DNA from 4 places in the Pelomonas candidula genome. Region 2 is predicted to be linked to each of the others. Evidence: predicted binding sites of a transcription regulator. Region 2 holds the regulator's gene; each other region holds the start of a gene.
The links. The regulator sigma-54, encoded in region 2, starts transcription at its own class of promoters, with help from an activator protein. The targets are predictions, from matches to a motif close to TGGCANGNAANCTGCTTT.

Region 1 (7,530 bases), on a different contig from region 2:
GATCGTTCGATGAGCTGCTGGCAATGCGCTTCCAGCTCGATGTCGGTCAGCTGTGACTCGCACAGGGCGGTGAGCAGGGCGCGGGCATCGGCGACGAGGGCCACCAGGCGGTCTAACGCCAGAGCGTAGCTATCGTGCGCCGACGCCGCGGCCGTGGCCTTGTTCGTCGGATGAACGACGATGCGCTGGGTGACATACCCTTCGTAGTTGCCCTGGAACCACTGCTCCGCTACGAGCAACTGGCCGTGCTCTTCCTTGGTCAGCGGGTTCTTGTCGAGCTTGCGGCTCTTCGCCTCGATGATCCACGCGAACTTCGTCGGCAAGAGCCAGAGCACGTCGGGGCCCTCACCGCCGTCGTCGTGGCGTTCGGTCGTAAGGCCGATCATCCGACCGAGGTCCGCCAGCGCCTGTTCGAACTGGTTCGCGCTTGCGTTGGGATTGAGGCGGGAGACGACTTCCTCGAAGTGTTGCAGGAAGCCCCGGCGGATTCGGTAACCGCGCAGCTGCAGTGCGATGCCCGCGCCCTGTGCGCCTGGTACAGGCAGGGGGCGATAGGGTGGCATCACCTGTGGGCGCAGCATGTTCCGGTTGGCACTGAAGGCCGCGCGCTGCAACTCATCGCTGCGGTCTTTCTGGCCCCAGTGGTGCGCCACGCGGCCGGCGAGCTGGAGAAGCCAGCCACGGGTCTGGTCGTCGATGCCTTCCTTCGCGTTGGCAGCTTGGTCGAGCCTGCCGATGGATTTGTCGAAGTAGCCGTCAGCCCAACTGTTGAACGCCTTGCGCTCAGCCGAGGCGACGTCGAAGCGCCTGGGATCGGCCGGCTCCTGCCGGACGTTCTCCGCGAGGGTCTCGGCGTGGTACTCCACCCAATCAGGGTTGCGGCCGATGCTCATTGCGATCGTGCTGGCCAAGTCGGCCGCGTCTTTGACCTCCTTGCTGACCGTCGAGCCCATGTCGAGCTGCGCGCGAGTGGCGCTCGTGAGTAGTTTGAAGTTGGCGTCCTTGGCGATCCACCCAGCCAGATCGGAGCCTGCAAGCAGGACGACGCAGTGGTCGCCGGCGCCACGAGCCCCGCGGCCGATGCCCTGCTCGATACGCTGCGCCAGCATGCGGCTGATGGTCGCGCCACCATAGAGCGTTGCAGCACGCAGCTGTTCATAGTCGGAAGTGCCCGCCGGCAGCCCTTCCATCACGAGGAGCCGGCAGGAGTCGCCAGGCAAGTCGATGCCATCGTAGCGGTTGGCAAATACGAGGGGACCATTGGTCGTCCTCGCCTGCAACGCCTCGACCTTCTCCTCGACCTGCTCCGATCCTTCTGCGAACTCGGCAACGTCTTGCCAGGCCTTGGCCGCGAAATTCGACGGAACGAGAACCACGGCACCGAGCTTCTGCTCGGACACCTTGGTGAGCAACTGCTTGGTCAGCTTGGTGGCGTTGAAGTCGAACTTCATCAAGCTGGGGATGAGGATCATGCGCTCGCTGATGCCTGCCAGAGACCGAGACGTCAAGGCTTCGTTGACGAGCTTGGGGTCGGCGTCGAAGGTGCGCACGATCTCGCTGTCGTCGGCGATGGTCGCCGACATGTAGATGCGGCGAGGCGCATCGGCGAAGGTGGGGATGGCGCTGATGAGCGGCAGCACCGACGTGACGGTGAAGGCGTCGCTGCTGATGATGGCGTGGCACAGGTGCAGGTTGTCGCGGAGCAAGGGCCACGCGTAGGGGGCGTCATCTCCTTTGCCGCGCAGGAGGGGGCGAGCCGCATCGATCTGTTCGTGCCAGGCCCAGTACGGCACTTCCACCACGACGTTGCTCTGGCCGGAGACGGTGTCGTCGAACGTGCCGAGCCGATCCATATTCTTGAAGGCCAGCCGGAACAGCTGGCACAACTCGTCGTACCGCTCGCGGTCTTCCTTCGCCTTCACCTCCAGGGTGAAGGCTTCCCGGACTTCTGAGAACGCCACGTGCGCATCGTCCAGGATCACCGCCCCGGCGCGCACCGGAGCGCCGCCGCCGCGCACGCCAAACTTGCTGAAGCCGTTGAACAGTGCCTTGTACGACGCAACCATCACTGCCTTGGCGTTGACGAAGTCGTCGGCCAAAGGCTTGCCGCGGACGTAGGGCACGGCGGCCATGCCAAGCGAGCGCGCCTTCTCGAGAGTCTGCTTTACCAGTTGCACGGTGGGAGCCAGGTACAGCACCGGCTCCTTCAGCTCGTTCATCGTCGACTGCGCCATCAATAGACCGACCAGCGTCTTGCCGCCTCCTGTGTGCAGCTTGACGACGGTGTCCCGCACCTCCCGCCGCTTGTGCCAGGCGTCAAGCACCTCGGCCTGGCTGGTGTAGAGGTCGTTGATTCCCTGCGGTTTAGGCAGGCGCCGAAAAATCTCGAGGGGGTCGACTGGAGCTGGCTTGTGAGCCTGCGACTTGAGCCTGTTGAAATCGACCATGAAATTTCCTCCGCTGCTTGTGTTTTCTGCCGGCGGTGGATGGCGCTGCGACCTAACTCCACGCGCGATGGCATCGTAGTCTCACCTACGGCTACCAAGCCGCGTCGCGACCTCTGTCGGCAGGTCTCGGAGTCCGGATCTTCTACAGTTCTCGGGATGAATGGAAACAGGACCGAGATTGCGCTGATTGCGCGCGGAATGCCAAGCGATCAGGCGGCTCACTTGCGCGCCCGCGGTTGGACTGCAGCCAAGCTCCAGACCGCGACTGATGCGGAGTTGATCTCTCTGGGCATTCCTGAGACGGTCATGCAAAACCTGCGCGCCGGGGCCAGGCCCGCCATCCCATCGGACACCCTGAATCAGGTGCTGTATGCGAACCGGTGGGCCTGCTGCGTCTGCCGCGCCCCAGGTCGGCCGGTTATCGTGCACCACATCGAGCCCTGGGCCAAGACCCATGACCACACGGCCCGGAACCTGGCCGTGTTGTGCGCGGAGCACCACGGTGAAGCGCACTCAACCCACGATCTGCAGATTTCGCTGACCGCTGCTCGACTGCGCGACTTTAAGCGGCGTTGGGAGGAACAGGCTGGGCGAGACGACGCACAAGCGATCCAGATGGGCACGCAGTTGCAGTCCGACCAGTGGAACTACTTCAATCACCTGCGCCTGGCTGAACTAGCCCGCGCGAATGGTGTCGATCTCGCCGGCTTGCCGGGGCGAGTGCAGGCCGAGCGCGCCGGCGTGTGCAATGAGGAGGGCGACATCATCGCGACGGCGCCACACGGCGGCTACATCTACGACGGCTCGCACAGGATGGCGCTCTATCGGTATGCCAAGGCGATGCTCTATCAACTCCTCGACCGTTCGGCAGTTCGGAACATCTCCGACGATCTGGATCGTGGCCCCTTGAAGGTGGCCGTGCTGCAGGGCGACCTTATTTATGTGCAGGGACGCCACATCTTCGAAGACATCCAGCCGGCTCCGGCGAACGTTGAGGCTGTCCGCGCCCGGCGATCAGCGAACCGGGTGGAGGTCACTTTCGATTTCGACCGCCGAGAAGCAACCTCGAATTCGGCATGGACTATCTGGCTGCGCGGTGCGCAAGACGTCGGCAGCCTTGTGCAGGTGAAGGCATTGAAGCGCGGTGATCGGGGCAAGCTCTACATCGTCGGCACCGTGATCGGCATGCGCAACGCCCTAGAGGGGCTGAAGACGCGCACCTATGAAGCGGGGCTCTACAAGACCGGCCTAATCAGACCCTTCGGCGGTTGGGATGATGAAGATCCCGACGACCTCGGCGGATATGACGACACTGACTCGGAATAGAAGCACCGAACGCATTGAAATCAAAGCCATCCCCACGAGTGGTGGCATCCCAGTCGCAACTATTTCTGGTTAGTCTCGCCTTCAGCTGGAATTGACAGCCGCCTCCCACCAGTGCCACGCTGGACGCCGAATGGTGCGGCGCCCGGAAAGGCCGTTGCCCCCAGCGCGCGATGTCGAAATGGCCGGCCAGGCTCAGCACCGCGGCGGACTCCAGCGCGGCCTCGTCGTCCAGCGGCGGCAGCAGGCCGGCCAGGCGCTGCGCCAGCATGGATTTGCCGGAGCCGGGAGGGCCGCTCATCAGCAGCGAATGACCACCGGCGGCGGCGATCTCCAGCGCGCGCTTGGGGCCGGCCTGGCCCTTGATGTCGGCAAGGTCCGGCAGGCCGCGCTGGACCTCCCGCGGTAGCGCGGCGGCGCGGGGCAAGGCCTCGCCCTCAGGCTGCAGCGCCGCGACGACGTCCAGCAGGTGGCGCGCCTGGCGTATCGCCAGCCCGTCGACGAGGGCGGCCTCGGCGGCGCTCGCCTCGGGCAGCAGCAGCTCGCGCTGAACCGCGTCGTTGGCGCCGGCCTGGCGCAGCGCCAGGGCCATCGCCAGCGCGCCGCGCACGGGGCGCAACTCGCCGGCCAGCGACAGTTCTCCGGCGCATTCGAAGCTCGCCAGCCGGGCCGCGTCGAGTTGGCCGTTGGCGGCCAGCAGGCCCAGTGCCATCGGCAGGTCGAAGCGGCCACCTTCCTTGGGCAGGTCGGCCGGCGCCAGGTTCACGGTGATCCTCTTGTTGGCCGGAAAGCCCAACCCGCTGTTGGCCAGTGCGGCGCGCACGCGCTCGCGGGCTTCCTTGACCTCGGTGTCCGCCAGGCCCACGACCGTGAACGACGGCAGGCCGTTGGCCAGGTGCACCTCCACGGTGACCGGCGCGGCGGCGAGGCCGTCGAGGGCGCGGCTGTGAACCGTGGCGAGGCTCATGGAGGGTGTCCGCTGACGGGTGGATGGGCGCGTCGGCATGGGGCGCCGGGCGGGGCGGAGCGAGTCTAGCCGCGGGGCCGGGGTGGCGCATCGCGGTGCTTTTCCCTCAAATGCACGCATGTGGTGCGCAAATCCTCCGGAATCGTCGCCAGATTGGTGCGTCCGCCTGCTTGTCGGGCGGGCGTTGCCCAGATTTGTGCAAATGACCGAGGTGTGACGCTTGGCACGGAAGCTGCAAATGTCCCTTGGCAACGTCCTTCCTCTCACTATTCAAACTGGAGCCTCGCCATGAAGTTGTCCCCCACGCTGCTCGTCCTGGCGCTGTCCGCGGCCGCACTGCCCGCCTTCGCCGATGAGCCTGCGCCGGCCGACCCGCTGTCCTTCAACGTCGGTGGTGTCACCGAGTACCGCTACCGCGGCATTTCGCAGTCTCGCCTGAAGCCCGCCCTGCAAGGTGGCATCGACTACGCCGCTGCCAATGGCTTCTATGTCGGCACCTGGGCGTCCACGATCAAGTGGATCAAGGACGCCGGCACGATCAACAGCGTCGATGCGGGCAAGACCGGGCAAGAGATCGACCTGTACGGTGGCTACAAGACCGAAGTGGCCAAGGACCTGACGCTGGACGTCGGTGGTCTGTACTACCTCTACGCCAGCAACAAGTACGGCAACGTGCCCGGCGGTGCGAACGCCAACACCTTCGAGATCTACGGTGCGCTGACCTTCGGCCCGGTCACGGCCAAGTATTCGCACAGCACGACCAACCTGTTCGGCAATGCCGACAGCAAGGGTTCGGGTTATTTCGACGTGACGGCCAACTTCGACCTCGGTGACGGCCTGAGCCTGGCGCCGCACGTCGGCCACCAGACGGTCCACCACCTGGGCGTGGCTTCCTACACCGACTACTCGCTGACGCTGACCAAGGACTTCTCCGGCCTGGCGCTGAGCGCGGCCCTCGTCGGCACGGATGCCAACAAGTCCTTCTACGTCAGCCCGGAAGGCAAGTTCCTGGGCAAGACCACGCTGGTCGTCGGCCTGAAGAAGACCTTCTAAGTACTCACTGGAGCGCGACATGAAACTGATCACTGCCGTCATCAAGCCCTTCAAGCTCGACGAGGTGCGTGAGGCCCTGAGCGCCATCGGCGTGCAAGGCCTGACGGTCACCGAAGTCAAGGGCTTCGGCCGCCAGAAGGGCCACACCGAGCTGTACCGCGGCGCCGAATACGTCGTGGACTTCCTGCCCAAGGTCAAGATCGAAGCCGCCGTGAACGACGACGTGGTCGATCGCGTCATCGAGGCCATCGAGTCCTCCGCCCGCACCGGCAAGATCGGTGACGGCAAGATTTTCGTGTCGCCGCTGGATCAGGTCGTTCGCATCCGCACCGGCGAAACCGGCAATGACGCGCTCTGAGCGTCGCATCACCATCCTGTTGGAGACCTATCAAATGAAGAAACTCCTCGCCGGTCTTGCCCTTGCGGCTGGCCTGCTCGCGCCGGCAGCCTGGGCCCAGGACCCGGCCGCCTCGGCTCCCGTTGCCGCGTCCGCCGTGGCGACCGCAGCCGCTCCGGCAGCGCCCGCTGCCTCCGCTGCTGACGCCGCCGCCTCCGCGCCGGCCGACGCGGCCTCCGCTCCCGCCGTCGTGCCCAACAAGGGCGACACGGCATGGATGATGGTGTCGACCCTGCTGGTCATCATGATGACCGTGCCTGGCCTGGCGCTGTTCTACGGTGGCCTGGTGCGCAGCAAGAACATGCTGTCCATCCTGATGCAGGTCATGGTCGGCTTCTCGCTGATCGTCGTGCTGTGGGTGCTGTATGGCTACAGCCTGGCGTTCACCGAGGGCAATGCCTTCATCGGAGGCACGGATCGCCTCTTCCTGAAGGGCATCTGGAACAACGTCGCAGGCACTTTCGAGAACGCGGCCACCTTCAGCAAGGGCGTGGCGATTCCTGAACTGGTCTACGCGGCCTTCCAGGCGACCTTCGCCGGCATCACGGGCTGCCTGATCGTTGGCGCCTTCGCCGAGCGCGCCAAGTTCGCTGCGGTGATGGCCTTCCTGGCCCTGTGGTTCACCTTCGCCTACCTGCCGATCGCGCACATGGTCTGGTTCTGGCCCGGCCCGGATGCCTACACCTCGGCTGCCGTCGTCGATGCGACCAATGCCAAGGCCGGCCTGCTCTGGCAGTGGGGCGCGCTGGACTTCGCCGGCGGTACCGTCGTGCACATCAATGCCGCCGTGGCGGGCCTGGTGGGCGCCATCATGATCGGCAAGCGCATCGGCTACGGCAAGGAGCAGTTCACGCCGCACAGCCTGACGCTGACCATGGTCGGAGCCTCGCTGCTGTGGGTGGGCTGGTTCGGCTTCAACGCCGGCTCGGCGCTGGAAGCCAACGGCTCGGCCGCGCTGGCCTTCATGAACACCTTCGCCGCCACGGCTGCCGCCGTGCTGGCCTGGTGCGTCGGTGAAGCGCTGATCAAGGGCAAGGCCTCGATGCTGGGTGCCGCTTCGGGCGCCGTCGCCGGCCTCGTCGCCATCACCCCGGCCGCCGGCAACGTCGGCATCGGTGGCGGCCTGATCGTCGGCCTCGTGGCGGGCTTCGCCTGCCTGTGGGGTGTGACCGGTCTGAAGAAGCTGCTGAAGGTGGACGACTCGCTGGACGTGTTCGGCGTGCACGGCGTGGGCGGCATCCTGGGTGCCCTGCTGACCGGCGTGTTCAACGCGCCCCAGCTCGGTGGTCCGTCGTTCCCGGTGGACTGGTTCACCGGCACGCTGACCAGCGCGGATGCCTACT
Region 2 (7,530 bases):
AGAAGTCGTCGCCCGCATCCCTTTCCTCGCTGCCGCCTGCGTCGCGCGTCATCGCCGCCTTGCCTCGCACCTCGATGCGCTCGCCGTAGGGCGGGTTCATGACGATGGCGCCAGGCATGCCGTCCGGCAGCTGCGGTGCGGGGCGCTCCAGTGCGTCACCGCCATTGAACTGGATGTACTGCGCGACGCCCGCGCGCTCGGCGTTGCGGCGCGCGAAGTCGACCATGCGGAAGGCCACGTCGCTGGCGTAGATGGGCACGGCCGGCGGGTGGATGCGCGCGCGGGCGGCCTGGGCCATCTCGCCCCAAACCGCTTTCAGGGCAGGCGTGGAAAACGCGATCTGCCGCTCGAACGCGAAACGGCGCAGCAGGCCGGGGGCGGAGTCGCAGGCGATCAGCGCGGCCTCGATGGGGATGGTGCCGGAGCCGCAGCAGGGGTCGTGCAGCGCGCCCCCTGTTTCGGCCGTGCCGCGCCAGCCGGCGGCGGCCAGCATCGCAGCGGCGAGCGTTTCCTTCAGCGGCGCGTCACCCTTGTCGACACGCCAGCCGCGCTTGAACAGCGGCTCGCCGGAGGTGTCCACGTAGATGGCCGCGCGCTCGGGGCCGACGTGCAGCAGCACGGGCAGGTCGGGCGAGTGCGTGTCCACGCTGGGGCGCTCGCCGGTGTGCTCGCGCAGCTGGTCGCAGATGGCGTCCTTGATGCGCAGCGTCGTGAAGTTCAGGCTCTTTAGCGGCGAGCGCTGGGCGACGGTGTCGACACGGATGGTGTGGCGCGGCGTGATCCAGTCGCGCCAGTCGACGCGGCGGGCCAGCGAATAGAGGTCTTCCTCGTGACGGTACGGGCCTTCGATCAGCTCGACCAGCACGCGCTGCGCGAGGCGGCTTTCGAGGTTGATGCGCAGCACGTCCTCGGCCGTGCCGATCAGGCCGCAGCCACCGCGCAAGGCTTCGACCTTGCTGCGCACGCCGGGCGGCAGGAAACGTTTGAGTTCCTCTTCCAGCAGCGGTTCGACGCCACCGGGGCAGGATACGAAGAGGGATAACTTGTTGGGCAGGCTCACCCGGGCATTGTCGCCGCCCCTAAACTGGATAGCGTTATCCACGGCTCAACCCTGCCATGAAGCGACTCGTCCTGACCCTGGCCCTCGTGTTCGGCGCGCTGCAGGCGCAGGCTGCCGACCCGGCACCGGCCTACCCGCCGCACAGCATCCCGAACACCTTGCTGCGCGCGCTGCCGAAGAACGCCAATGGCCGCACCTATCAGCTGCACATCCACCTGCCGGCCTCGTTCGCCAAGGAGCCCGGGCGCCGCTACCCGGTGCTCTACGTGACCGACGGCTACTGGGACTTCCCGACCGTCGTCAGTTCGTACAACAACCTGAACTACGACAAGGTCGTGCCGGAGTTCATCACCGTGGGCCTGGGCTATGCCGGCGATAACCTCGACTACGGCGAGCTGCGCAACTGGGAACTGTCTCCTGTGCGCGACAACCCGCTGAGCGACAGCAGCGGCAACGCCGACAAGTTCCTCGCCTCGCTGGAGAAGGACATCTTCCCGCTGGTGGAGCGCGAGTACCGCGGCGACCCGGCGCAGCGCTACCTGGCCGGCAGCTCACTGGGCGGGCTGTTCACGCTGTATGCGATGTACGCCAGGCCCGATCTGTTCAAGGGCTACATCGCGGCCAGCCCGGCGGTGGTCGTCGGCAACGACTGGATCATCGGCCAGGCCAAGGCCTATGCCGCGACGGGCAAGCCCATCAAGGCGCGGCTGTATGTGACCGGCGCCGAGAACGAATGGCCCGCTTTCTTCGCCGGCATCCAGCGCTACCAGGCGCTGCTGCCGACGCTGAAGCACCCGGAACTGGTGTATCAAACCCGCGTCATCGACGGCGAGCGGCATGCGGGCACCAAGGCGGAAAGCTACACGCGCGGCATGCGCTTCGTGTTCGAGCCGCTGGCACCGGAGACGGGGAAGTCGAAGGATTGAGCCGCCATCCGGGCGACTGAACGTCGTATTTCGGGCTGAGCGCCGGGCCGCTCACAAGCCGACCCCTCTGGCGACGTGCTTGCGGCTCGATGCCGTAGGCATCGCCGTCCCCTCGGGGGCTGAGGCCGGACACAGAGCGTCCAGTGGACGGCCTGAGCCTGCCGAAGCTCTGCGGCGCCGCCGCGGAGTGGTCCCGGTCAGGCCTGCCGGCGTTCAGCGGCACGCGACTGGGCGAGGGGCGCGCTACAGCGCCTTGCGCAAATTCGCCGGCGCGATCTTCATGCCTTCGCGGTACTTGGCCACCGTGCGCCGCGCGCACTGGATGCCCTGCTCCTCGAGCATGGCCGCGAGGGCGCTGTCGGACAGCGGCTTCTTGGTGTCCTCCGCGGCGACGAACTGCTTGATCAGCGCGCGCACGGCCGTGCTGGACGCCTCGCCGCCGGCTTCCGTGCTCAGGCCCGAGCCGAAGAAGTACTTCAGCTCGAACGTGCCCCAGCTCGTCGCCATGTACTTGGCCGTCGTCACGCGCGAGATGGTGGACTCGTGCAGGCCCAGCTCGTCGGCGATCTCGCGCAGCACGAGCGGCTTCATCGCCAGTTCGCCGTGCGTGAAGAAGCCGCGCTGGCGCTCGACGATGGCCTGGCTGACGCGCAGGATGGTGTCGAAGCGCTGCTGGATGTTCTTGATGAACCAGCGCGCCTCCTGCAGCTGCCCGCCCAGCGGCGAGTTGCTGATGCCGCCGCGCGTGGCGCGCAGTGCGTTGGCGTAGAGCTCGTTGATGCGCAGCTTGGGCGCCACCTCGGGGTTGAGCATCACGCGGAACTCGCGGCCCACCTTGCGCACGATGACGTCGGGCACGATGGCCGCGGCGGCGCCTTGCGCGAAGCGGCGGCCGGGCTTGGGCTCCAGCTGCGTGATCATGACCTGCGCTTCGCGCAGCAGTGCCTCGTCGGCGCCGGTCTCGCTCATCAGGCGGCGCATGTCGCGCCGGGCCAGCAGCTCCAGATGACTCTTGCAGATCAGGATGGCGATGACCTGCGCCGGGCTCCTGGGCTGGGTGCGCAGTTGCAGCACCAGGCATTCGGACAGGTCGCGCGCGGCGATGCCGGCCGGGTCCAGGCTCTGCAGCAGCCGCAGAGCGATGCGCAGGTGGTCCAGCAGTTCCTCGCGATCCTCATCGTCATCGGGCGCCAGCGCGGCGGCGATGTCCTCGATGGGGTCTTCGAGGTAGCCGTCCTCGTTCAGCGACTCGATCAGCACCTGCACGGCGGCACGGTCCTCGGGCGACAGGCTCTTGCCGGCCAGCTGCTGGGCCAGGTGCTCGGCCAGCGTCGTCTCGGCGGATTCCTGGCTCTCGCGCTCGCCATCGTCGTCGCCCATGCCGGCGCCGCTGCTGCTGGGCAGCTCGCGGATGCCGTCGAAGTCGTCGCGCTCGGTGCCGTTCTCCCAGTCCTCGCGCTCGGTGCCGCCGAAGTCCTCGGCGCTCAGCTCGGGCGCGTCGCCGCCCTCGGACTCGCCGGCCGAGGCCTCGGTGCCGCTCTCTGCCGGTGCGTTGGTGGCCAGCTCGGGGGCACTGACGGTGAACTCCTCCTCGGTGTCCAGCAGCGGGTTCGTGGCCAGCATCTGCTCGACTTCCTGGTGCAGCTCCAGCGTCGACAGCTGCAGCAGGCGGATGGATTGCTGCAGTTGGGGCGTCAGCGCCAGGTGCTGACTGAGGCGTACCTGGAGGGTCTGCTTCATGGTGCGCAGCCTGCGTGTGGCGCATTCGGGCCGAGCGCCGGGCCGCTCCCAAGCCGGCCCGCGCTGGCGATGTGCTTGCGGCTCGATGCCGCAAGCATCGCCGTCCCCTCGGGGGACCGACCGGACTCGCTCGCATTCAGCGACGCGAGGATGGGCGAGGGGCTCACCATCCTCTACATCCTGAAGTTTTCGCCGAGGTAGACCTTGCGCACGTCGGCGTTGGCCACGATCTCGTCGGGCGTGCCCTCCGCGAGCACGGCGCCCTCGCTGATGATGTAGGCGCGGTCGCAGATGCCCAGCGTCTCGCGGACGTTGTGGTCCGTGATCAGCACCCCGATGCCGCGGCCCTTCAGGAAGCCGATGATGCGCTGGATCTCCAGCACGGCGATCGGGTCGACGCCGGCGAAGGGCTCGTCCAGCAGGATGAAGCGCGGCTGCGTGGCCAGCGCCCGGGCGATCTCGACGCGGCGGCGCTCGCCGCCCGACAGCGCGGGCGCGGGGCTGTCGCGCAGGCCTTCGATGGACAGGTCGTGCAGCAGGCCGTTGAGCAGCTCGTCGATGCGCGCCTTGCCGAGCGCGCGGCCCTTGTCGTCCTGCTGCAGCTCCAGCACCGCGCGGATGTTCTGCTCGACGGTGAGTTTGCGGAAGATGGAGGCTTCCTGCGGCAGGTAGCTCAGGCCCAGCCGTGCGCGCTGGTGGATGGGCAGGCGCTGCACTTCGGCGCCGTCGATGCGGATGACGCCGGCGTCCGAGCGCACCAGGCCCACGATCATGTAGAAGCTGGTCGTCTTGCCGGCGCCGTTGGGGCCCAGCAGGCCCACGACCTCACCGCAGTCCACGCGCACGTGCACGTCCTTGACGACCTTGCGGACGCCGTAGGTCTTGGCCAGGCCCTCGGCTTCGAGCCGGCTGCCGCAGGCGGCCGAACCGGCCGGCGAACGGGTGGACGCCTCGTCCATCACGAAGACTTGCCCGGCTGCAGCGTCGTCGACGGCTTCAGCGGCAGGGCCGCAGGCGGCGCGGACGCAGCGTCGTCGCCCGGCTGCGCGCGCGGCATCATGACGATGCGGGTGCGGCCGTTCGGGTTGGGCGAGGCGCTGCCGCCCTCCAGCGTGAAGACCTCGGTGCGGCTGTCGTAGACGATGACGGCGCCCGAAACCTGCTCCGCCACGGCGGTGCCACGGGCGCGGCGCACCTCGGCGTTGCCGATGAAGCGCACGGTCTCCGTGCGGGTGTCGTATTCCAGCTGCTCGGCCTGGCCCTCGATGGACTCGCCGGGCGTGTCGCGCCCCTGGCGGAAGCTGACCGGCTGGCCGGCGACCCCGCTGGCGGACAGCTGGTAGTAGCCGTCCGGCGTCTCGCGCACGTAGACCTTCTCGGCGCGCAGCATCAGGCTGCCGCGCGTGATGACGACGTTGCCCTGCAGCTCGGTGCGCTGGTTGACGTTGTCAATCTGGCCCGGCTTGTCCGACGACAGCGTGAACGGCTTGAGTCGGTCGGCCTTCTCCGCCTGGGCGGCGAAGGTGGCGATCGCGAGGACGAGCGGGATCAGGTGGCGGGGCATGGCGGCACGGAAGTTGCAGGCCATTCTAGGGGCCTGCAACCGCGCTCAGCCTTTCCCTCGCGACAACTTGATCAGGAAATCCGCGACGGCCAGCGCCGCCTGTCCGTTGGCGGCTTCGCTCTGGCTGGGCTCGCCGGCCAGGCCGGGACCGGTGCGGTAGCGGCCGCCAATGACCAGCGTCGGCACGCTGTCTGCGCCGGCAAGTTCGGCCATCTTCTGGCCCTGGGCCAGCTTGCCCTGCACGCCGAAGGACGAGAAGGCCTGCTTGAACTTGGCCTGGTCCACACCCAGCTTGCCAACGAGATCCACGACGCCGGCTTCATCCGTCGCGTCGATGCCCATGCGGTGGAAGGCGTTGAAGATGCCGGCGTGCACGGTGGGCGTCAGGGCGCCCATGGCCTCCAGCGCGTAGAACATGCGCGCGTGCAGCTTGAGCATGGCCTGCTGGCCCACCGGGATGCGGCGGAACGTCACGTCGGGCGGCAGCCGGTGCAGCCAGTCGCCCAGCAGCGGGTCGAACGCGAAGCAGTGCGGGCACTTGTAGAAGAAGAACTCGATGACCTCGACCTTGCCCGGCGCGCCGGGCAGCGGCTGGGCCAGGCGCTGGTAGTGTCGGCCCTCGACGGGCCCGCCCTGGGCCCAGGCGGCCGGCGTGGTGGAGGCAAGCCCGGCCGCAGCCAGGGTGAGGGTGGCGTCACGACGCTTCATGGTCAGGCCTTGGCGCGAATGCGCTGGATGAGGAAATCGGCAATCTGCAGCGCGCGCTGGCCCAGCTCCTGCTCGGTGGCGCGCTGGCCCATGCCGGCCTGGCTGGGCGAGGTGAGGAAGCGGCCGCCAATGGCCAGCGTCGGCACGCCTTCCAGGCGGGCGGCTTCCACCAGCTTGTCGGCCTGGGCCACCTTGGTCTGCACGCCAAAGGAGTTGTAGGCGTCCATGTACTTGCCGGCGTCCACGCCGAGGGAGGCCAGCAGCTTGGCCTGGCTCTTGGCGTCTTCCAGGTCCTGGCCCTGCTGGTGGATGGCGTTGAAGATGGCGGGGCGGGCCTGGGCCTCCTTGCCCAGGGCCTCCAGCGCATAGAACATGCGCTGGTGCGGCTTCCAGTTGGCACGGAAGGCCACGTGCACCTTGTGGAAGGTCACGTCGGCCGGCAGCTGGCGGGCCCAGTTCTCGACCAGCGGCTCGAAGACGTAGCAGTGCGGGCAGCCGTACCAGAAGAACTCGACGACTTCGATCTTGCCGGCTGGCGTGGGCAGCGGCTGCCCCAGCACGACGTACTGGCGGCCCTCGATCGGGCCGCCCTGGGCGAGGGCGCTGCCCGCGACGCCCGCGAGGGGCGTGGTGGCGAGCAGGGCGGAGAAATCTCGGCGCTTCATGACTTCAATGGTCCTTCAGGAGTTCAGCGTTGCACGCGGACGAGGTTGGCCTCGAACCCGGCGCCCTCGATCTTGCGCTGCAGGTCTTCGGCGGCCTCGCGGGTGTCGTTGGGGCCCAGGCGCACGCGGTAGACGGTGCGGCCGTTCTGCTCGCGCTCCATGACCTTGGCCGTGAAGCCCTGGATGGCCAGCTTGGCCTTCTGGGCCTCGGCCTCCTCGGGGCGGGCGAAGGCGCCGGCCTGCACGAAGTAGACGTAGGCCTCGGCTCCGGCCGGGGCCGAGGCGGGCGCCGCTGCAGTCGTGGCCTCGGGCTTGGTGGCCACGGGCTTGGGCTGCGCGGTCGCCACGGGCGGCAGCACAGCCGGGGCGCTGGCGGTGGCCACGGGGGCGCTTGCCGTCGTGGCCGGCGGCGGTGCGGTTGGCGTCACCGGCGCGTTGACGACGCCGCTGGCGCTGCGCGCGGCCTTGCCGGCCAGCGGCGCGTTCGGGTCCCAGTTCTTGTTGCGCTCGGCCTCGGCGGCGTCCTGCTCCGCCGTGCGCTGCGGCACCTTGTTCACGAAGGGGATGGGCACCTTGGTGATGTAGAGCGCCACGCCGAGGGCGACGGCCAGGCCGACCAGCAGGCCCACGATCAGGCCCAGTACGAAGCCGCCCTTCTGGCTTTTCTGGCCGGCGGGCTTGGATGCAGAACTCATTCGGTCTCCGGGGTGGTTTCAGCGATATCGCGGCTCATCTGCTCGGGCGCGCTGACACCCAGCATGCCCAGCGCGTTGGCCAGCACCTGGCGGGTGGCAGACAGCAGCGCCACGCGGGCGCGGGTCAGCTCGGGCGCCTGGTCCAGCACGCGCTCGGCGGCGTAGTAGGCGT
Region 3 (7,530 bases), on a different contig from region 2:
TGGTCGCAGCGAGTTCGAAGCCACTCATGACTTCCTCCCCGCCAGCTTGTGGCAGCCCCAGGCTGCCAGAGCGGTCACGAGCCCGAGGGCCGCGCAGAGACCGAGAAAAACGATGTCCATGACACCTCCATAACGATGGAGGTCATTCTGGAAATCACGCCGTCAAACCGCCGACAAGATCGCGGCGGGCGGCATCAAGAAAGCATCAAGATTTCGGCAGCGCCAGCTGAGTGAGGTCGATGCCGCGCTCCTGCGCGATGGCTTCCAGCATCGGCAGCAGCGCGCCCAGCTTTTCGTCCAGCGCATCGCGCACGGTGTCGACGACGACCTGCGTGCTGCGATCGATCTCGATGTGGATGGCGTCGCCGACGCCCTTGTCGGCGAAGGTCGTCATGCGCAGCGTCTCGGGGATCAGCCACACCTCGAACCAGCCCGAGCCGTCTCGCTCGCGCTTCGCCTCGGCGACCGTCAGGCTGCAACCGTTGACGCCGATGTAGCCCTTGGCGAACACGTAGCGCATCCACGGCGCCGGCACGGCGAAGCGGATGACGTGGTTGTTGTCGGGCTTGCGGATCTCGGCGATGCGCGCCGACACGTCCACGTGGCCGGACAGCGGATGGCCGCCGATCTCGGCGCCGTCCTTGGCGGCACGCTCGACGTTCAAGCCCGAGCCGACCTTCAGCCCGCCCAGCGTCGTCAGCTTCATCGTCTGGCCCATCACGTCGAACAGCGCGACGTCGGGCGACGGCCGCTCGGTGACGGTCAGGCAGACGCCGTCGCAGGAGACGCTGGCGCCGATGGCCAGCTCGTCATCGAAACCGGCCGGCAGCTTCAGCGCCAGCGTGTGCAGCCCCTCGCGGGCGTCAATCGATTCGACGTGGGCGACGCCCTGGACGATGCCTGTGAACATGATGAAAAAAGGCCCCGGGTGGGGCCGTTTTGGAGATCGGTAGGCCAGCTTACCAGCTGACCTCGCGGTCCGGCGTCGAGCCGATCTTGTGGATGGACAGGTCGGCGCCCTCGAACTCCTGCTCGGCGTCCAGCCGCAGGCCGACGACCTTCTTGATCAGGCCGTAGACGACGAAACCACCCGCCAGCGCCCAGGCGACACCGCCCAGCGTGCCGATCAGCTGCGCGCCGAACGACACGCCGCCGATGCCGCCCAGCCCCTTGAGACCGAAGATGCCGCAGGCGATGCCGCCCCAGGCGCCGCACAGGCCGTGCAACGGCCACACGCCCAGCACGTCGTCGATCTTCCAGCGGTTCTGCGTCAGGGTGAAGAACTGCACGAACAGCCAGCCGGCCACGCCGCCGGTGACCAGCGCGCCCAGCGGATGCATGACGTCCGAGCCGGCGCAGACGGCCACCAGGCCGGCCAGCGGGCCGTTGTAGGCGAAGCCGGGGTCGTTGCGGCCCAGCAGCGTCGCCACCAGCGTGCCGCCCACCATGGCCATCAGCGAGTTGACGGCGACCAGGCCCGACATCTTGTCCAGCGTCTGTGCGCTCATCACGTTGAAGCCGAACCAGCCCACGGTCAGCACCCAGGCGCCCAGCGCCAGGAAGGGAATGCTGGACGGCGGGTGCGCGCTCATCGCACCGTCCTTTCGGTAGCGGTTCAGGCGCGGGCCGAGCAGCAGCACGGCCGCGAGGCCGATCCAGCCGCCCACGGCGTGCACGACGACGCTGCCTGCGAAGTCATGGAACTCGGCGCCGGTGGTGGCCTTCAGCCAGCCCTGGATGCCGAAGGCCTGGTTCCAGGCGATGCCCTCGAAGAATGGGTAGACGAGGCCGACGATGACGGACGTGGCCATCAGCTGCGGGCCGAAGCGCGCCCGCTCGGCGATGCCGCCCGACACGATGGCAGGAATGGCCGCCGCGAAGGTCAGCAGGAAGAAGAACTTGACCAGCTCATAGCCGTTCTTCTGCGCCAGCGTCTCGGCGCCGGTGAAGAAGTGCGTGCCGTAGGCCACCAGGTAGCCGACGAGGAAGTAGGCCAACGTCGACACGGCGAAGTCGACGAGGATCTTCACCAGCGCATTGACCTGGTTCTTCTTGCGCACGGTGCCCAGCTCCAGGAAGGCAAACCCCGCGTGCATGGCGAGCACCATGATGGCGCCCAGAAGGATGAAGAGCGCATCCGCGCCCTGCTTGATTGATGACTCCAACGCTGTCTCCGGTCAGTGGCTTTCGGCCTTGGATAACGCACCAAGGCGAAACCAAACCGCACCGAAACAGCAAGTTCAATGCCCAGTTTCAATGCATAGACGCCCCAGGGTGGTGTGCGCCGACGCCGGCCGGGCGGCTCTAATTTGGTGCGCAAGATGCACCGTCTTCGAACGTCTGCGCACTGAATCCGAGCGTCCAGCGCCCATCCGCCCAGCGCACGACCGGCCGCTTGATGAGGCTGGGCTCGGCCAGCATGAGCGCGGTGGCGCTGGCGTCGTCGACAACGCCGGCCCGGGTCGCGTCGTCCAGCTTGCGCCACGTCGTGCCGGCGCGGTTGACGAGCTTGTCGCGGCCGAAGGCGGCCAGCCAGGCCGGCAGCAGCTCGGCCGGCACGCCCTGCTTCTTGAAATCATGGAACGCGACCTCCAGGCCTCGGTCGGCCAGCCAGGCCCGGGCCTTCTTGACGGTGTCGCAGTTGGGTATGCCATAGATCGTGATCATGGGTGGCAAAGCTACCATGTCCCGGTGACGTCCACGCCACGGGGGAAGCGATGCTGAAGACGATCAAGAGCCGGCTGCTGGCGGCCTGCCTGGGCCTGATGGTGGTGTCGGTGCTGCTGGCCACGCTGACCAGCTACCGTGCCGCCCGCAACACCATCCTGCACGACCTGGCGACCCAACTCAGCGAGAACGGCCAGGCGCAGGCGGACCGCATCGCCTCTTGGGCCAACGGGCAGAAGCACGTGGTGCAGGCCATGGCGCCCGCCCTCGCAGCCGCCGACCCGACCCCGGCGCTGCAGCAGGGCCTCACGTCGGGCGCACTGGACCTGGCCTACGTCGGCAGTGCCGACAAGCGCATGGTCTCCGTGCCCGACCGCAAGCGCGCCGCGGACTACGACCCCACCTCCCGCACTTGGTACAAGCTGGCCGCCACCAGCCAGGAGCCGGTGCTGACAGCGCCCTACATCGCGGCCTCGTCCAAGAAGCTGGTCGTGACGTTCGCCTACGCCGTGCGCGAAGGCGGCGAGATCAAGGGCGTGGCCGGCTCCGACGTGACGCTCGATGAAGTCGTCGCCACCGTCAACCAGCTCAAGCCCACGCCGTCGGGCTTCGCCTTCCTGGCGGACAAGGAGGGCAAGATCATTGCCCACCCCAACACGGCGCTGACGCTGAAGCCGATGTCTGATCTGGTGACCGACCTGACGCCGGCGCGCCTGACGGGTGCGGGCGCCGAGGAGCTGGTGGACGTCACCATCGGCGAGCACCGCTTCTTCCTGCGCGCGGCCCCGGTGGCCGGCACCGACTGGCTGCTGGTCACCGCTGCCGAGCGCGGCGAGGCGCTGGCCTCGCTGACCACGCTGCTGCGCGACGCCGGCATCGCGCTGGTGCTGCTGATCATCGGCGCGACGCTTTTCGCGACCTGGCTGGTCAATTCACTGCTGCACCGCCTGGTCGTCGTGAAGGACGCGATGCTGCAGATCGGCAGCGCCGGCGGCGGCGACCTGACCCAACGCCTCAACGACGCGGGCGAGGACGAGCTCAGCGCCATCGCGCGGGCCTTCAACCAGTTCGTGTCGCAGATCGAGTCGGTCATGCGCGGCGTGGCCGCCAGCGCCGAATCCATCGCCGTGGCGTCGCGCGAGATCGCCGCCGGCGCACAGGACCTCAGCGGCCGCACCGAGAGCGCGGCCGCCAGCCTGGAGGAGACCGCGTCGTCGATGCAGCACATCACCGAGACCGTGCACCGCAGCGCCGACCAGGCCAGCCAGGCCGACGGCCACGCCCGCGATACCGCGGCGGTCGCCGAGCGGGGCGGCGCGGTGGCCCAGCAGGTCGCGGCCACGATGCAGCAGATCAGCGCCAGCTCCACCCGCATTAACGACATCATCGGCACCATCGACGGCATCGCCTTCCAGACCAACATCCTGGCACTGAACGCCGCCGTCGAGGCGGCACGCGCCGGCGAGCAGGGCCGCGGCTTTGCCGTCGTGGCCGGCGAGGTGCGCGCGCTGGCCCAGCGCAGCGCGGAGGCGGCCAAGGAGATCAAGGGGCTGATCGGCAGCAGCGTGGAGCGGGTCGCCGATGGCAGCCGGCTTGTGGACCAGAGCGCGCAGACCATGCATGAAATCCTGCGCAGCGTGCAGAGCGTGACAGCCATCGTCACCGAGATCAGCGCCGGCGCGGCCGAGCAGAGCCGCGGCATCGGCGAGGTCAACACGGCCGTCGTTCAGCTGGACCAGATGACGCAGCAGAACGCCGCCCTCGTCGAGCAGTCCGCCGCCGCCGCGGAGAGCCTGAAGGAACAGGCCGCCCAGCTGTCGCAGATCGTCGCCACCTTCCGCATCAGCCGCTGATGATCGACTGGCTGGACGAAGCAAGCCTCGACTTCCCGCCCAGTCACCTGGCGCTGGGCCCGGGCACCGACGCGCCGGGCCTGCTGGCCGCCGGCGGCACGTTGACACCGCAGCGTCTGGAGGCCGCCTACCGCCGCGGCGTCTTCCCCTGGTACGGCCCCGGCCAGCCGCCACTGTGGTGGGCGCCCGACCCACGCATGGTGCTGAAGACGGCAGACTTCAAACTGTCGCGCTCGCTGCGCAAGACGGTGCAGCGTTTCGCCGCCACGCCCGGTTGCGAGATCCGCGTCGACTTCAACCGCGCCGCCGTGCTGCACGCCTGCGCCAGCGCGCCGCGCGAGGGCCAGAGCGGCACCTGGATCGTGCCCGAGCTGCAGGCCGCCTACCTGGCCTGGCCGGCCATGCACAGCGTCGAGACCTGGATGGACGGTGAACTCGTCGGCGGGCTGTATGGCGTCAACCTCGGGCGCATGTTCTACGGCGAATCCATGTTCATGCGCCGCACCGACGCGTCCAAGATCGCGCTGTGCGCCCTCATCTGCCTGTGCCGCGAGTTCGGCATCCCGTGGATCGACTGCCAGCAGAACACCCGCCACCTGGCATCGCTGGGCGCCGCGGAAGTGCCGCGAAACGTGTTCGAAACCCACCTGGCCACGCATGTCGGTGAAGCCTCGCCCGGGCCGTGGACCTATCATCCGGCCTACTGGCACCGGCTCCTGACCTCGACGTGACCCACCCCAAAGAACTGCCGCTCGCGCAAATCCAGTTCTACGCCACGGCCGCCTACCCGTGCAGCTACGTGGCCGGCCGGCAGGCGCGCTCGCAGGTCGCCACACCCAGCCACCTGATCCACGCCGACGCCTACTCCAACCTCGTCGCCGCGGGCTTTCGCCGCAGCGGGCTGTTCACCTACCGCCCCTACTGCGACCAGTGCCGCGCCTGCATCGCGCTGCGCGTGCCGGTGGCGCGCTTCGAGCCCAATCGCAGCCAGAAGCGGGCATGGAAGGCCCACCTTGGCCTGCAGGCCAAGGTCATGCGCCTGGGCTACTCGCCGGAGCACTACGCCCTCTACCTGCGCTACCAGGCCGGCCGGCACAGCGGTGGCGGCATGGACCACGACAGCGTCGACCAGTACACGCAGTTCCTGCTGCAAAGCCGCATCAACTCGCGGCTCGTCGAGTTCCGGGAGACGCTGCCCGACGGCAGCACGCCGCTGCGCATGGTGTCCATCCTCGACATCCTCAGCGACGGCCTGTCGGCGGTCTACACCTTCTACGACCCGGACATCGAGGCCAGCTACGGCACCTACGGCGTGCTGTGGCAGATCCAGCAGGCCAAGGAGCTGAAGCTCAGCCACGTCTACCTGGGCTACTGGATCGAGGAGAGCCCCAAGATGGCCTACAAGTCCGGCTTCCGGCCCTACCAGATCCTGCAGAACGGCGTCTGGGAAGACGCCGCTGTATGACGGCGAACGCCGTCCGACTGCTGATCTGTCTCGCAGCTGTCGTGGCGACCGGCGCCCTCAGCGCTGATGCGCGAGCACATGTCATGGCCTTCCAGCCGTTTCACTGGCAGGTTGGCAGCCTCGGCGGGTTGCCTCCGGCACCCTTGGCCCTGCTGGTGCCGGTCAAGCTGGGCGAGCGCGCCTGCGACATGCAGCTCGACACCGGCGCCAGTGCGGCGGTGATCTGGCATACGGCGCCAGAGCAGGATGAGCCCCGGAGGCCGCTGAAGCTGCGTCTGGGCGAGCTGGAGACCGAGCTTGAAGTCGGATCGGCGACACAGCGCTCGATTGACGAATGCGTCTCGGGCAGTCCAGTCGGTACCCTGGGCAATGCCTTTTTCGAGCGCGGCACGCTGACCCTGGACGTCGCGCACCAACGGCTGGCCTGGCAGGCCGGTTCCACCCTTGACAACCAGCCGCGGGCCCGGCGCTTCTTCTATGCCGCGCCTGCACTCCAGGAAGGATGGATCCAAGCCGGCGGGCACATCTTCATCGAGCTGGACGTCCAACAGGCCGGCAAAGGCTACGGAATGCTGGACACCGGCGCAGCATCCGCGGAGATCGGCGTGATGGACGCTCCATGGTGGGCACAGCTCACGGGGTCTGCCGCGATGCAGGGCCCCCACATCACCAACTTCACCATGCCCTCATGGGGCCGCTCACTTGCCTGCGCGTCCGCGCCGACGGTTGCGGCGGTCAGCATCGACGGCTTCGGCCCCCTGGTGCGGCGGGCCACCTACTGCCCCACACTGGGCTTCCAGCCAACCATCCGCGTGATCGGCCTGGTGGGCCTGGCTCCGTTCATGCACAGCGTCTTGACCATCGACTACCCCGGCCGACGCTGGATGGTCGAGGCGGCAGCGCCGTCGCCGTGAGATGAACCGACCGCCGGGTTTCGCGACGGTCACACCCGCCCTGCATCCGATGGCCCTGCCGAATTCAGACCAGCACTTCCACGCAGGCCGGATGGCCCAGGAAGCCCTCGGGGCTGGCGCTGCGGCCATAAGCACCGCTCTGGTAGACGACCGCGAGATCACCGATCTCGCCCTTGGCCATGTCCATGCGGTCGGCCAGCAAGTCCAGCGGCGTGCACAGCGGGCCGACGACGCTGGCGGCCTCCGTCGCCATCTCGCGACGACCTTGCGGCTCGACGGACGCCGGGTAGTTCTTGCGAAGCACCTGGCCGAAGTTGCCCGAGGCCGACAGGTGGTGATGCAGGCCTCCGTCCGCCACCAGGAAAACCTGGCCGCGCGAGACCTTGCGGTCGACGATGCGGCTCACGTAGACACCCGCCTCGCCGACGAAGTAGCGGCCCAGCTCGATGACCAGCTTGGCTGCCGGCAAATCGGTCTTGGCACGGGCCTGCAGCGCGGCGAGGTTGTCGGCGATGGGTGACAGGTCCAGCCGCGCCTCGCCCGGGAAGTAGGGAATGCCGAAGCCGCCGCCGAGGTTCAGGAACCTGACTGGCGCCGGTGCGGCCTCGGCCAGACGCAACGCGAGCTCGTA
Region 4 (7,530 bases), 140 kb from region 2:
GAACTGCGTGTCGCGCAGGCCCTGGCTCTGGCGCCAGAAGCCGCCGACCATCACGGTCCACTTGTCTGACAGCGGGCCGGCGTAGACGCCGTCCACGCGCTTGAGATTGCCGGTGCCGGTGGTCACGCGCAGGCTGCCCTCGGGGCTGCGGCCGTCCTTCTGGATGAAGTTGACCGTCACGCCGGGCTGGCCGCTGCCGAAGATGGGGCTGGGGCCGCCGCGCAGCACTTCCATGCGCTCGATGGTGTCGTCCAGGCGGAAGAGCTGCGAGTGCTCCAGGAAGCTCAGCGCCGGCAGCGCGTACAGCGGCGCGCCGTTCTGCTGGAAGGTGGAGTAGGGACCGTCGCCCGGCGTCGGGAAGCCGCGCACGCGGATGTTGGCGTTGCTCTGGCCGCCGGTGCTCTCGACGAACACGCCGGGCACGGTCTTCAGGATGTCGGCCGTGCTGGTCGGCGCGGCCTGCTTGATCTGCTCTTCGGTCGCGGTCGTGATCGAGAAGCCGGCTTCCAGCTTGCGCACGCCTTCGCGGCGCGCCGTGCCGGTGACGACGACGGCTTCGAGCTCCTTCACTTCGGGCGACTCCGCGGCCGGCTTGGGCGCGGGCTTGGCGGCCTCCTGGGCGAAGGCGGCACCGCACAGCGCGGCGGCGGCCAGCGCGATCAGCTGGGGGCGGAAGAAGGCGCGGACGGGGCGGTCGCCGCGGCGCGATGCAGCCTGGGCGGCTTGAGGGTCGGTCATCGAATGTCTCCGGTTGTTTGTTTGCATCCCGAGAGCCCGGCGCGGCCGTCGCCAGACTGTCGATGGGGCGGACTGTGATGGCAAATGTTATCGATGTCATTTGAGTATTTACCCGTGTGGTGTGCAAATGACATCGATGACATTAGTTTGCAGAAGTGCCGGGTGCGGGTCTGCGATGACGTGCGTGCCGCCGGCGGGCCCGCGCCGCTTGGCGACAATCCGGGTCAGGAGAAGAAGCCGGGTTGCGCGACGCGCAGCGGCACGAACGGGCACGAGAACGGGATGAGCGACGCCAAGCCAGTCACGATGGAACAGATCGCCGCGCTCGCGGGCGTCAGTGCCATCACGGTCTCACGCGCGCTGCGCGACAGCCCGTCGGTCACGCCCGCCACGCGCGAGCGCATCAAGACGCTGGCCGAGGCAGCCGGCTACCGCTTCAACCACCACGCCCGCAACCTGCGGCTGCGGCGCAGCCACATGGTCGCCGTCATCCTGGAGATGCAGCCGGACAACGACCGGCCGATGACCGACGCCTACCCGCTGCAACTGCTGGGCGGCATCACGCAGGAGCTGACCTCGCGCGGCTACAGCGTGCTGCTGTCGGCCATGCAGAGCCCCGGCGAGGGCGTGGCCGCGTCCGCGGACGGCGTCATCCTGCTGGGCCAGGGCGCCAACGGCTCGGCCGTCAAGACGGCCGCGGCGATGGGCCTGCCCATGGTGGTGTGGGGCGCCGAGCACGGGCGCGGCAACGCCGTGGTCGTCGGCGGCGACAATGCCCATGGCGGCGCCTGCGCCGCCGAGCGGCTCATCGCGCTGGGCCGGCGCCGGCTGCTGTTCCTGGGCGACGTGCGCCATGCCGAGATCCGCGACCGGCAGCAGGGCTTCCTGAAGGCGCTGCGCAAGGCCGGGCTGAAGGCCCAGTCGCTGACGCCGGCCGCCTTCACCTTCGGCGCGGGCTTCACGGCCGTGCAGTCCCACCTCGCGCACCTGCCGGACGGCGGCCCCGCGCCGGACGGCCTGTTCGCCGCCAGTGACCTGCTGGCCATGGGCGCCGTGCGTGCCTTCACCGACGCCGGCCTGCTGGTGCCCGAGGCCGTCTCGGTCATCGGCTACGACGACTCGCCAGCAGCGCACACCTTCGCGCCGCCGCTGACCAGCGTGCGCCAGGACTGGCACCACGGCGGCGTGCTGCTGGCGCGCAAGGTGCTGGACCTCATCGCCGGCAACGCTGCCGCCAGCGAGATCATGCCGACCGAACTGGTCGTCAGGTCGACCTAGCCAGGCGCTGCCGACACCCTGGCCCGACGCGGGCTATTGGCGGCTGCGCAGGCGCAGGCCCACGAACAGCAGGCCGGCGAGGATGAGCGCGTAGGTCTGCGGCTCGGGCACGGGCGCCAGCAGCTCGGCGCCGACCAGCGCCTTCGTCGTGCTGGTGCCGAGGTCGACGGCCACCTTGTGCGTGTCGTAGTAGTCGCTCCACAGGTTCAGGCCGACGTCGGACAGGTCGACATTGCTGCCCGCCAGCACGGCGACCTCGAAGCTCGTCGCCACGCCCGCCGTCAGCGCGAGCTGCGCCGACTCGCCGCCATAGAAGCTGCCCGTGGCGGCATTGGTCGTGTTGGTCGAGCCCAGCAGCGTCCAGGCGCTGGCGCCTGCCAGGCGGAAGTAGTACGACGGCAGCGCCGGCACGCTGCTGCCGAAGGGCGATGCGACGGCCGCGTAGCTGCCGGTGCTGTAGAGGGACAGCATCGCGCCCAGCGACTGCGAGGGAGTCAGGGTCACGGAGAGTGTGAGGAACTCCGTGCCGGCGGTGTTGCCGGTCAGCGCCTGGTTCCAGGAGTAGTAGTCCTGGGACGCGAGGGTGTCGGTACGCGTCTGCGTCACCGTGGTGACCTCGTACACGTAGGCCAGGCCCGAACTCGTCGCGGTGGGCGCGACCTGGACGTCCTTCTCGATGTGGGTCGTCGACGTCGACCCGTAGCTGTTGTCCAGCGTCGCCGTGGTGGTGACGGGCGGCGTGACTGCGGGCGCAGCGGCTGCCGCCACGCCACTGAGCGTCGGCGTGGCGGGCGTGGCCGTGAGCACCGCGGCCGATGCCGATGCCGCCCAGATCAGAGCGGTGGCCGTCAGTGTGGAAAAAGCAAAGTTCGCACGCATGGGTTCCTCCTCTCGCAAGCTGTGATGGGGCTTGTCGGAGAAGGACTAAGCGGGTTTTGTGCCAACTTCTTCACACAACGTTACAGGCCTGGTGCTCATAGGGAGTGACAGCGCAACGGGCGTTGGCGCACGTCGGCGGGGCTGCGCAAGGTCGGCACACACGGCACTGGGCTGGGGCTGGCGGCCTGGGGATGGTGCGGTTAGAGGGCATGGACGCGTGCAGCGCTCGCCTACCATCGCGCGCAAACCAGGGCGTGCGACGGTGCGAGGGGACATGCAGATCCAGATCGATTCAGACGACTAGCTGTCAGCGATTCGTGCCGGCCTCAAGCCACGCCCGGCGTTTGCCGTGCTCGGCGTGTTGATCGTCCTGCTGGCGCTGATGGCGCTCGTGGCGATGGCGGGTTCGCTGTGGCGGGGGCACGCTTCCTGGGCCGAGGTGTTCGGCCCGCTCGCGATCGCCTATTTCCCGGCCTGGTATTGGCTGTACCTGCCCTGGAAGGTGCGGCGCCTCTACGCCCAGCAACGCTCTCTTCATCAACCGTTCTCGGTCGAGATCGAGACGGCAGGCCTGCAGTTCCGCACCGAGAACGGCAGTGGCCTGCTGCCCTGGGGAAATCTGTACCGGTGGCGGGAGTCGGGCAAGGTGTTCGTCCTGTACCAGTCCGACCTGCTGTTCAGCCTGATCCCGAAGCGCTGCTTCGAGTCGGGCGCGGCGCAGGACGAATTCAGGACAACGCTGGCGCGGCAGGTCGGCCCCGTCGACAAGCCTCGTGCACGTCCGTGAATGAAAAAGGCCCGCGGCGGTTGCCGCGGGCCTTTTCGGTTTGATCGGCTCCCGCACGTGCCGATGGCCGTGCGCGGACAAGAGGTTCTGCCAACCTCTCCCTAGACAATCTTGCGGATCAGGTCGTTGTAGGTGTCCGCTACGTAGACCGTGTTGCTGCCGTCCACGGCAATGCCATTGGGCCCCCAGAACAGCGCGGTCGTGCCTGTGCCATTCGCTTTGCCGCCGCCCGGATTGCTCGGGTCAAACTTGCCCGCCAGCGTGGTGACAGCACCGTCTGGCGTGATCTTGCGAATCACGTTGATGGCGGGGTCCGCGACATACACCGTGCCGCTGGAGTGCACGCAGATGCCGACGGGGTTGCTGAACAAGGCTACTGCGCCGGTGCCGTCGGCATAGCCTTCCTGGCCCGAGCCAGCCAGTGTCGTGACCACCCCAGCCGGCGTGATCTTGCGGATCAGCGAATTGCCTGAGTCGGCGACATAGACCGTGCCGCTGGCGTCCACGGCAATGCCTCGTACCACCTCAAACGAAGCTGCCGTGCCCGTGCCGTTGGCGGAGCCCACAATGCCCGATCCCGCCAGCGTGGTGACGACACCGTCCGACGTGATCTTGCGGATCAGGAAGTTGTTGGTATCTCCCACGTAGACCGTGTTGCTCGCGTCCACAGCGACTGCATAGGGGAACGTGAACGAAGCTGCGGAGCCCACGCCATTGGCGTTGCCGCGGTTGCCCGATCCTGCCAGCGTGGTGACGATCCCTGCCGGCGTGATCTTGCGGATCATGTGGTTCGCTGTATCTGCCACATAGACCGTGCCGTCCGGGGCCACGGCCACGCCGCATGGATTGGAGAACGACGCCGCATTGCCCGTGCCGTTGGTGCTGCCGGCGCTGCCTGAGCCCGCCAGCGTACTGACGACCCCGGCCGGCGTGACCTTGCGGATCAGGTTGTTCTGCGAATCCGCCACGTAGACCGTGCCGCCGGCGTCGGCAGCCACGGCGTATGGCAAATAGAACTTGGCCGCAGCGCCTGCGCCGTCGGTGCTACCAGTTTGGCCCGAGCCGGCCAGCGTGGTGACCACGCCGCCGTTTTGCGTGCTGCCGGCGCTGGGGGGGGGGCTGCCTTCACTACCACCGCCGCCACCACCGCAGCCTGCCAGATCGAGGGCCATCAACGAACCCAGCGCCAGCAGGCCGCGTCGCTGGACTCGGGGGAGATCGAAGGGCGGGTTGGCCAGCCGGAGGTGGTTTTCGTCGTGGCGCGAATTCTTGGCCATGGAGTTATGAGAAGTGATCGGTTTATGGCCCCAGGCTATCCAGCCGCCGCGGCTTGCGTGGATGCCGGCGACCAGTGGACCCGGCGAATATGCGAATCTGCAGCGGCTCTGATTCTTGCGCCTTCCGCGGTGACGAAAGCCGGCCTCGGTAATAAGCACGCCAGGCGATGTAAGCAAACGAAAAAGGCCCGCAGCTATTGGGCTGCGGGCCCGATGTTGACAACCAACAGAGAGGTGTTTTCTAGAACGGAATATCGTCATCCATGTCGTCGAACCCCGTCGACGCCTTGGGCGCCGGAGCCGGGGCGCGCTGGGGCGCCGGGCGCGGCGCGGCCGGGCGGGCGGCCGGGCGGCCACCGCCGCCGAAGTCGTCGCCACCACCGTCACCGCCACCGCGGCTGTAGCCGCCACCGCCACCACCGCCGCCAGCACTGCGGCCGTAGCCACCACCGCCACCGCCTTCGTCACCGCCGCCATCGCGGCCGCCCAGCAGCTGCATTTCCTGGGCAATGATCTCGGTCGTGTAGGTGTCGCGACCTTCCTTGTCCTGCCACTTGCGGGTCTTCAGGCGGCCTTCGACGTACAGCGGGCGGCCCTTCTTGACGTACTCGCCGACGATCTCGGCCAGGCGGTCGTTGAAGACGACGCGGTGCCATTCGGTCTCTTCCTGGCGCTCGCCGGTCTCGCGATTCTTCCAGTTGCGCGTGGTGGCCAGGCTGAGGGTGACCCAGGCGCCGCCGCTGGGGTTGTAGCGGACCTCGGGGTCTTTGCCGACGTTGCCGATGATGATGACTTTGTTGACGCTGGCCATGACGCTCGTCCGAATTCGATGGGGAAGGGGACGAATTATGCCGGCCACCCCCGACCGGGGCCGTCAGCAACACCCCGGAGACCGCATCCCGCACCCCGAGGGCCGCACTTCGTCTCCCTGCCCGCCGGCGGGCCGCCGGGCCTCCCTAAGATGAAGCCATGACCACGATCAGCCCCCGCCACAGCAACCGCCGCCTCTGGTGCGCGTACGCCGGCGGCTGCGCGCTGGCCTGGTGCCTGTTCGTGCTGGCCGGCAGCGAGTTCGACCGCGGGCTGGACCCGTTCTGGCTGGCCGTCTACCAGGCGACGACGATGCTGTGGGCGCCGATGCTGCTGGGCACCGTCGTGTGGCCGGTGGCGCGCCGCCTGCACGCCAGCGACGCGGGAACCTCGGCCACGGCGATGGCGCATGTCCTGGCGGCGGTGGCGTTCTCCGCGCTGTGGCAGGCGGGCGAGTTCGCCGTCAACGCGGGGCTGTTCGGGGCGGACCATGCCGGCGCCGTGCTGGTGTCCGGCCTGCTGTGGCGGTCGGTGTGGGGCTTCGTGGTCTACGCGACCATCGCGACGGCGTTCACGGCGGTGCTGCAGTCGCGCGCGGCGCGCTCGGCGGCGGTGGCGGCGGCGCAGGCCGAGAGCGCGCTGGCCAAGGCCGAGCTGTCCGCCATCAGCGGCAAGCTGAACCCGCATTTCCTGTTCAACACGCTGAATTCGCTGATCGCGCTGACCCGCAAGGACCCCGCCGGCGCCGAGGCCGCGCTGCTGAAGTTCGCGTCCATGCTGCGCTATGTGCTCGACACCAAACGCGGTGCCGAGGACCGCGTCATGTTGTCCGACGAGATCGATTTCCTGCGCGACTACCTCGCGCTGGAGGCGCTGCGGCTGGGCACGCGGCTGCGCGTGGACTGGCAGCTGGAGGAGCGCGTGCTGGCCGACGAGCTGCCGCCGCTGACGCTGCAGCCGCTGGTCGAGAACTCCATCCTGCATGCCGTGGCACCGCGCAAGGCCGGCGGCCGCGTGACCATCAGCGCGCGCCGCAACGCGCTCAACCACGGGCTGGACCTGGCCGTCGAGGACGACGGCCCCGGCTGCGAGCCCGAGGCGCTGGAGCCCCAGCCCGGCCAGCGCCGCGGCGTGGGCCTGGCCGCGCTGAGGAAGCGCTTCGCGCTCGACTACGACGGCCGCGCCCGCCTGCGCATCCACACCGCCCCCGGCGCCGGGTTCCGCGTCGATTTGTTTATTCCCCAGACATGAGCACGACCACCGTCCTGATTGCCGAAGACGAACCCCTCGCCGCCGAGGCGCTGGCCGACTGGGTCAAGGCCACGCCGGGCCTGCAGCTCGTGGCCGTCTGCGCGGATGGCGAGGACGCGCTGGCGCAGATCCGTGCGCTGAAGCCCGCCCTCGTGCTGACCGACATCCAGATGCCCGGCCTGACCGGCCTGCAGGTCGTGCGCGAGCTCCAGCACGATGCCCACCAGCCGCGCATCATCTTCACGACCGCCTACGACGAGCACGCGCTGACCGCCTTCGAGCTGCACGCGGTGGACTACCTGCTCAAACCCTTCTCGCGCGAGCGCTTCGACGAGGCCGTGGCCCACGTGCTGCGCGACGCCACACCCAGCACCGCCGAGGTGGCGCAGGCGCTGGGCACGCCGGCCGACGCGCCGCTGACGCGGCTGCTGGTGCGCGACCAGGGCAAGATCTTCCCGCTGCAGGTCGGCGACATCGAGAGCCTGCGCTCCGACAACAAGTACACCGCCA

Region 1: the regulator sigma-54 is predicted to act here: its motif matches at 4,959-4,976, upstream of ACG04R_RS23890 (TorF family putative porin).
Region 3: the regulator sigma-54 is predicted to act here: its motif matches at 2,232-2,249, upstream of ACG04R_RS05285 (ammonium transporter).
Region 4: the regulator sigma-54 is predicted to act here: its motif matches at 2,942-2,959, upstream of ACG04R_RS08580 (PEP-CTERM sorting domain-containing protein).

Annotation. Positions count from the first base shown of each region.
Region 1 covers NZ_JBIGIC010000014.1:147,317-154,846, reverse strand. Annotated here, with positions in the region: gene ACG04R_RS23905 (DEAD/DEAH box helicase) at 1-2,447, opposite strand, end outside; gene ACG04R_RS23900 (HNH endonuclease signature motif containing protein) at 2,754-3,773, shown strand; partial or broken gene ACG04R_RS23895 (YifB family Mg chelatase-like AAA ATPase) at 3,871-4,737, opposite strand; gene ACG04R_RS23890 (TorF family putative porin) at 5,026-5,790, shown strand; gene glnK (P-II family nitrogen regulator) at 5,810-6,148, shown strand; gene ACG04R_RS23880 (ammonium transporter) at 6,183-7,530, shown strand, end outside.
Region 2 covers NZ_JBIGIC010000003.1:360,186-367,715, reverse strand. Annotated here, with positions in the region: gene ACG04R_RS07920 (THUMP domain-containing class I SAM-dependent RNA methyltransferase) at 1-1,060, opposite strand, end outside; gene ACG04R_RS07915 (alpha/beta hydrolase) at 1,117-1,986, shown strand; gene ACG04R_RS07910 (RNA polymerase factor sigma-54) at 2,230-3,726, opposite strand; gene lptB (LPS export ABC transporter ATP-binding protein) at 3,900-4,685, opposite strand; gene lptA (lipopolysaccharide transport periplasmic protein LptA) at 4,685-5,290, opposite strand; gene ACG04R_RS07895 (thiol:disulfide interchange protein DsbA/DsbL) at 5,336-5,998, opposite strand; gene ACG04R_RS07890 (thiol:disulfide interchange protein DsbA/DsbL) at 6,001-6,663, opposite strand; gene ACG04R_RS07885 (SPOR domain-containing protein) at 6,687-7,358, opposite strand; gene argS (arginine--tRNA ligase) at 7,355-7,530, opposite strand, start outside.
Region 3 covers NZ_JBIGIC010000002.1:373,315-380,844, forward strand. Annotated here, with positions in the region: gene kdpF (K(+)-transporting ATPase subunit F) at 1-28, opposite strand, end outside; gene ACG04R_RS05280 (riboflavin synthase subunit alpha) at 206-910, opposite strand; gene ACG04R_RS05285 (ammonium transporter) at 960-2,108, opposite strand; gene ACG04R_RS05290 (ArsC family reductase) at 2,305-2,667, opposite strand; gene ACG04R_RS05295 (methyl-accepting chemotaxis protein) at 2,718-4,520, shown strand; gene ACG04R_RS05300 (leucyl/phenylalanyl-tRNA--protein transferase) at 4,520-5,251, shown strand; gene ACG04R_RS05305 (arginyltransferase) at 5,248-5,985, shown strand; gene ACG04R_RS05310 (hypothetical protein) at 5,982-6,899, shown strand; gene ACG04R_RS05315 (pyridoxal-dependent decarboxylase, exosortase A system-associated) at 6,964-7,530, opposite strand, start outside.
Region 4 covers NZ_JBIGIC010000003.1:504,953-512,482, reverse strand. Annotated here, with positions in the region: gene ACG04R_RS08590 (TonB-dependent receptor) at 1-738, opposite strand, end outside; gene ACG04R_RS08585 (substrate-binding domain-containing protein) at 1,021-2,016, shown strand; gene ACG04R_RS08580 (PEP-CTERM sorting domain-containing protein) at 2,050-2,895, opposite strand; gene ACG04R_RS08575 (YcxB family protein) at 3,257-3,682, shown strand; gene ACG04R_RS08570 (NHL repeat-containing protein) at 3,784-4,959, opposite strand; gene ssb (single-stranded DNA-binding protein) at 5,201-5,770, opposite strand; gene ACG04R_RS08560 (sensor histidine kinase) at 5,929-7,020, shown strand; gene ACG04R_RS08555 (LytR/AlgR family response regulator transcription factor) at 7,017-7,530, shown strand, end outside.